DNA from 2 places in the Pseudoalteromonas sp. Of7M-16 genome. Region 1 is predicted to be linked to the other one. Evidence: predicted binding sites of a transcription regulator. Region 1 holds the regulator's gene; the other holds the start of a gene.

Region 1 (3,421 bases):
ACGTTGATGTTGTAGAACAACTTGCAATTGATCGTGCATGTGAACTATTTGGTGCTGATTACGCAAACGTACAGCCACATGCTGGTTCACAAGCAAACGCAGCGGTATTCCAAGCTCTACTTCAGCCACATGACACTGTGTTAGGTATGAGCCTTGCACACGGCGGTCACTTGACTCATGGCTCTCACGTAAACTTTTCAGGTAAGACTTATAATGCAATCCAATACGGTCTAAACGAAGAAACCGGTGAGATCGATTATGCACAAGTAGAAGCGTTAGCACTTGAGCACAAGCCAAAGATGATCATTGGTGGTTTCTCTGCATACTCAGGTATTGTTGATTGGGCTAAGTTCCGCGAAATCGCTGACAAAGTAGGCGCATACTTACTTGTAGACATGGCACACGTAGCAGGTCTAGTTGCGGCTGGTGTATACCCTAACCCTGTACCTCATGCGCACGTTGTGACAACAACTACGCACAAAACGCTTGCTGGTCCGCGTGGTGGTTTAATTGTATCAGCTTGTGGCGATGAAGATGTTTACAAAAAGCTAAACAGTGCAGTATTCCCAGGTGGCCAAGGTGGTCCTTTATGTCATGTTATTGCGGCAAAAGCAGTAGCATTCAAAGAAGCGTTAGAGCCTGAGTTCAAGACTTACCAAACTCAAGTTGTTAAAAATGCACAAGCTATGGTTGCAGTACTTCAAGAGCGTGGCTACAAAGTTGTTTCTGGTAAAACAGATAACCACCTGTTCCTACTAGACCTAATTGATAAAGATATCACAGGTAAAGACGCTGATGCGGCGCTTGGTCGTGCAAATATCACTGTTAACAAGAACTCAGTACCTAATGACCCGCGCTCTCCATTTGTAACGTCAGGTCTACGTATTGGTTCTCCTGCGATCACTCGTCGTGGCTTTAAAGAAGCAGAAGCGGGTGAACTGGCAGGTTGGATCTGTGATGTACTTGACAACATCAATGATGAATCAGTGCAAGCAGAAGTAAAAGAAAAGGTAAAAGCTATCTGTGCTAAATTGCCTGTTTACGCATAATTACACTCACAATTTGCGTTATTTTTGATATTATAAAGGCCGCATTTATGCGGCCTTTTTATTTTCTGTCATCCTGCGCAATTGAACACGCGTAGTTGCCATTGAGTGGCATTGATGATTTTCAAACACGCCGCATTAATAGACTACCTAACAGTGAGAATATATGCATTGTCCTTTTTGTACGGCAAAAGATACCAAAGTAATTGATTCGCGATTGGTGGCATCAGGCCATCAAGTGCGTCGCCGTCGCGAGTGTATAGTTTGTCATGAGCGCTTTACGACCTTCGAAGGCGCTGAATTATTGATGCCAAGAGTAATCAAACAAGATGGCACCCGAGAGCCTTTCAATGAAGATAAGCTGCTCAATGGGTTACACCGTGCTTTAGAGAAGCGCCCCGTTAGTACAGAACAAATAGAAGAAGTTGTACATCAAATAAAATCTCAGATCCGAGCAACCGGAGAGCGTGAAGTAAACAGCAAAATGATTGGTGAATGCATTATGGAAGCACTTAAAAAGCTGGATAAAGTCGCTTATGTGCGTTTTGCCTCGGTGTATCGCAGTTTTGAAGATATCAAAGAGTTTGGTGAAGAAATTGCGAGGTTGGGTGACTAATGGAGTTTTCGCAGGCCGACCATGACTATATGGCAATGGCCATTGAACTTGCTAAGCAAGGACAGTACACGACAACGCCTAACCCGAACGTCGGCTGTGTCATCGTAAAAAATGATCAAGTGATAGGGCAGGGGTTTCACATACAAGCGGGTGGTCCCCACGCTGAAGTACACGCGCTGCGGCAGGCTGCTGGAAATACCCATGGAGCCACTGCATATGTAACATTAGAGCCGTGCAGTCACTATGGCCGTACTCCACCGTGTGCAAAAGGGTTGATAGATGCGGGCGTAAAAAAAGTAATTTGCGCTATGGTGGATCCTAATCCACAAGTTGCCGGTAATGGTTTGAAAATGTTGGAAGAAGCTGGGATCGAAACAGCATTTGGCTTACTTGAACACGAAGCGCGTGCGCTGAATAAAGGGTTCCTAAAAAGAATGGAAACCGGTAGGCCTTATGTGATTGCAAAGCTGGCCGCGAGCTTAGATGGAAAAACAGCCCTGCAAAATGGCCAAAGCAAATGGATAACTGGTCCGCAGGCGAGACGGGACGTACAAAAATACCGGGCACAAAGTTGTGCCATATTATCAGGTGCTGATACGGTGTTAATGGACGACGCTAAACTTAATGTGCGCGCTGGTGAATTTGAAGATTTTGACAAGGTTTCTCAGTTAGCAGAGCTGCGTCAACCAATTCGAGTGATCATTGATTCGCAAAATCGTTTACATCCAGCGCTCAACTTATTCAGCTGTGGATCAAAAGTCATTATTTTTCGTTCCAAACTTGATAATCAGCATCAGTGGCCTCATTTCGTAGAGCAAGTATGTTTGCCCACTGTAAATGACAAACTTGATCTTAGAGCTGCGCTAATATATTTAGCCCAGCAAAATGTGAATCAGATATGGCTTGAAGCCGGTGCGACATTATGTGGCGCAATGCATGAACAAGTCCTCATCGATGAATATATCATTTACGTGGCGCCAAAAATTATCGGCGAAGGCGGCAAAGGTTTGTTTAACAGCTCGGTATTGACTGAAATGGGTCAGATCGCTGAGCTTGAAATTACAGAATGTGCGCAAGTAGGCACAGATATTCGCATTAAAGCGACTAAAAAATAAGAGAATTTATGTTTACAGGCATTATTGAAGCAACCGGCACATTATCAGAGCTAACACTAAAGCAAGGCGACTTAAGTGTTAAAGTAAAATCCCATAATTTAGATATGGCAGATGTAGCACTGGGTGACAGCATTGCGACCAATGGTGTTTGTTTAACCGTAGTAGAAAAATACAGTGATGGTTTCAGAGCTGACGTGTCAAATGAAACGCTATCACTGACACGATTTGGTGAGTATCAAGTTGGTCAAAAGGTGAATTTAGAAAAAGCACTGCAGCCTGTCTCACGTCTTGGTGGACATCTGGTTTCGGGTCATGTAGATGGCATTGCAACCATTGTTTCTGTTGAAGCGAACGCCAGAGCGACAGATTACTGGCTATCGGCACCTGAAGAGTTATTAAAATACATACCCTACAAAGGCTCTGTGGCCATTGATGGGATCAGCTTGACAGTAAATGCCATCGAGGGCAATAAATTTAAACTCACCATCGTGCCTCACACGGCGCAAGAAACCACTATCGCAGACTTTAAAGTCGGTACTTTGGTGAACTTAGAAGTTGATCAAATTGCAAGATATTTGGAACGTTTAATACAAGGTAGCAAAACGACTTCCAGCGAATCGACTCTCACAACCAGTTTGTTGGCA
Region 2 (3,421 bases), on a different contig from region 1:
ATAGCAATTCATATTGGTCTTTAAGCTTTTCGTACTCAGGTACAACTTGCTTTAAGATACCATCTTTACTTGCTTTTACGCTGATATGGCCTCGAGGTGGTTCAATACCATTCGTTGCGTTAGAGATTTGAGAAGAGGTCTCTGAAGGCATCAATGCTGATAGCGTAGAGTTTCTCATACCATATTCTTGGATACTTGCTCTTAGCGAATCCCAATCAAGGTGTAACGGCTCATCACAAATTGCATCGATGTCTTTTTTGTATGTATCGATTGGCATAATACCTTGTGAATACGTCGTTTCATTGAACTTAGGACAAGCACCGCGCTCTTTTGCAAGTTCGTTTGAAGCTTTCATTAAGTAATACTGTATTGCTTCAAATGTTTTGTGTGTCAGGCCATTTGCGCTGCCGTCTGAGTACTTTTTACCATTTTTAGCAAGGTAGTAAGCGAAGTTGATAACACCAATACCTAGCGTACGACGTCCCATTGTTGCAGTGTGAGCTGCTGGTACTGGGTAATCTTGGAAATCAAGCAGGTTATCAAGTGCACGTACCGCTAGCTCAGCGAGTTCTTCAAGCTCTGAAAGATCGTTAATCGCGCCTAAGTTAAATGCAGACAAGGTACAAAGTGCGATTTCGCCTTCTGCATCATTTACATTGTTTAGAGGCTTAGTCGGAAGTGCTATTTCTAAACATAAGTTTGATTGACGGATTGGCGCAACTTTTGAGTCAAACGGGCTGTGTGTATTACAGTGGTCAACATTCTGTAAGTAAATACGACCTGTACTTGCACGCTCTTGTGCGAACATTGAAAACAGCTCAATCGCTTTGATGCGTTTTTTACGAATAGATTCGTCTTGCTCATACTTTAGGTATAGCTCTTCGAATAGTGCTTGATCTTCGAAGAATGCATCATACAACCCCGGTGTATCAGAAGGGCTGAATAGGGTAATGTAGTCATCTTTTAATAGACGCGTGTACATTGTTTTGTTGAATTGCACACCATAGTCTAAATGGCGAACACGGTTTTCTTCAACACCACGGTTATTTTTCAGAACAAGTAGGTTTTCTACTTCTAAATGCCACAATGGGTAGAAAAGGGTCGCAGCACCACCACGCACACCGCCTTGTGAACAGCTTTTAACGGCTGTTTGGAAGTGCTTGTAGAATGGAATACAGCCAGTATGGAAAGCTTCACCGTTGCGAATAGGGCTACCTAGTGCACGAATACGACCGGCATTAACACCAATACCAGCTCGCTGACTCACATACTTTACGATTGCAGAAGAGGTCGCGTTGATTGAATCTAAGCTATCATCACATTCGATTAGTACACATGAGCTAAACTGACGCGTTGGTGTACGCACACCTGCCATGATAGGCGTTGGCAATGAAATTTTGAATTGTGAAACTGCATCGTAAAAACGCTTAATATAGTCTAGACGAGTCTCTTTTTCATAATCTGAGAATAGGCTTGCTGCAACTAGCATGTATAGAAACTGCGCGCTCTCATAAATCTCACCAGTTACTCGGTTTTGTACCAAGTATTTACCTTCAAGTTGTTTAACCGCTGCGTAACTGAATGTCATATCACGGCTGTGGTCGAGATACTCATTTAATTCGTGAAGCTCTTCGCGGGTGTAGTCTTTCAATAGGTGTTCGTCGTAGCGCTTATCTTCAACCAACTTGGCTACATGATCATATAAATGTGGTGGCTCAAATTGACCGTAAGCTTTCTTTCTTAAATGGAACACTGCAAGACGTGCTGCTAGATATTGATAATCTGGCGTATCTTTTGAAATTAAATCAGCAGCTGCTTTAATGATTGTTTCATGGATATCTTCAGTACGGATCCCATCGTAAAATTGGATATGAGACTTCAATTCCACTTGAGAGACTGAAACATTGTCTAGGCCTTCGGCAGCCCAAGTTATCACACGATGGATTTTATCTAAATCAAGCGGCTCTTTACGACCGTTTCTTTTACTGACAGATAATTGTTGGTTCATAAGCTATGCCTGTATTCCCAAATTCTTATATTGGCTAGGAAATCACCACTAGATATGGTGCCTATTTGAAAGTGCATCACAAGATAGTGTGGTTATTTGTATTTTGCAATAGAACAACTTCACTCAAATTGTGGATAACATTGGGATAAAATTAGCGTGTTAGTGTTTACTAACCTTCTGTTATCCACGAAGTCTGCGTGCGTAAAAAAATCAACGTTAGTTCGGCAATTTTTGTCTTTTTTTAACAAAAAAACTGAATGATTTTTTTATGTTCAATTTATTGCCCAACTAAGTGTAAGACACAATATGTAGTGTCTCAAATTTAAATTTTTCACTATATGTGCGAAATTAACTCATTTGGTTGCTTTAAGTTTAACTCGGCTTGCCAGGAAAGTGCTTCGTCAAGAGAAGGAATGAACCCCCATAAAGCTGTGACTGAGCGCATCTTTGCTGCTTTAGCTGCTTCGATATCACGTTGTGCATCACCTACATAAGTACACTGTGTTGCCGTAACACCAAGTTTTTTAGCAGCATATAGCAGTGGTTCAGGGTGGGGTTTGGCGACTTTTAACGTATCTCCACACACAACTGCTTTAATATCTTTTAATGCATCTATTTTTGCAAGAAGTGGGAAAGTCAAAAACTCAGGCTTGTTTGTTACTATACCAACAGCGATATCTTGCGCATAGAGCGATTTTAGCATATCGGTAATACCGTCAAAGCAATGGCTGTGAACAGAAATATTTTGTTCATAATAGTCTAAAACTTGCTTCCTTAATGAGGCAAAGTCGTAGTCGACCAACTTGTCTTTAAAGCCTACTTCTAACAGGGCTTTTACCCCATTAGAGATTGCCGGACTATATTCATTTTTGGGTAAAGTCGGTAATCCGTGCTCTTTGAGCACGTGATTTAACGCAGCCCCGAGGTCGTCACTGGTATCTAATAGCGTACCATCTAAATCGAACAGAACGGCTTTGGTCATGCTAATTTCTCAAAGTGAAGTAGGTAGTTAACACTGACGTCTTTAGTAAGCGTAAATGTCTTAGTAAATGGGTTATAACTGATACCAGCTGCATTACGCACTTTTAAACCATGTTCTTCGGCCCAGCCAATTAGCGTCGACGGTCGAATGAATTTGTTGTGATCATGCGTACCTTCAGGAACCATTTTTAATACTTTTTCGGCCGCGACCACTGCAAGTAAGTAGGCTTTGTGTGTTTTATTTAACGTAGAGAAAAAGACACTGGCACCTGGTTTTGCTGCCTGTGCAACGGCGCCAATAATCGCAGCTGGGTCAGGCACGTGTTCAAGCATTTCCATACAAGTAACTACATCAAACTCTTCTGTATGCTGCTGTGCAAATACTTCGGCAGGGATCTTCTGGTAGTCCACATCTACGCCGCTTTCAAGACT

The links. Region 1 encodes NrdR, which represses ribonucleotide reductase genes. Its sites were predicted from a motif close to AAACACNANATNTNGTGTTT; they were not measured.
Region 2: a site for NrdR is predicted at 2,052-2,071, ahead of nrdA (class 1a ribonucleoside-diphosphate reductase subunit alpha). Genes of this name have one in related genera too.

The regions. Positions count from the first base shown of each region.
Region 1 covers NZ_JAKRFY010000011.1:151,561-154,981, reverse strand. The annotation lists gene glyA (serine hydroxymethyltransferase) at 1-1,049, shown strand, start outside; gene nrdR (transcriptional regulator NrdR) at 1,213-1,662, shown strand; gene ribD (bifunctional diaminohydroxyphosphoribosylaminopyrimidine deaminase/5-amino-6-(5-phosphoribosylamino)uracil reductase RibD) at 1,662-2,777, shown strand; gene MHN81_RS13440 (riboflavin synthase) at 2,786-3,421, shown strand, end outside.
Region 2 covers NZ_JAKRFY010000005.1:46,336-49,756, reverse strand. The annotation lists gene nrdA (class 1a ribonucleoside-diphosphate reductase subunit alpha) at 1-2,008, opposite strand, end outside; gene MHN81_RS06675 (HAD-IA family hydrolase) at 2,343-2,990, opposite strand; gene ubiG (bifunctional 2-polyprenyl-6-hydroxyphenol methylase/3-demethylubiquinol 3-O-methyltransferase UbiG) at 2,987-3,421, opposite strand, start outside.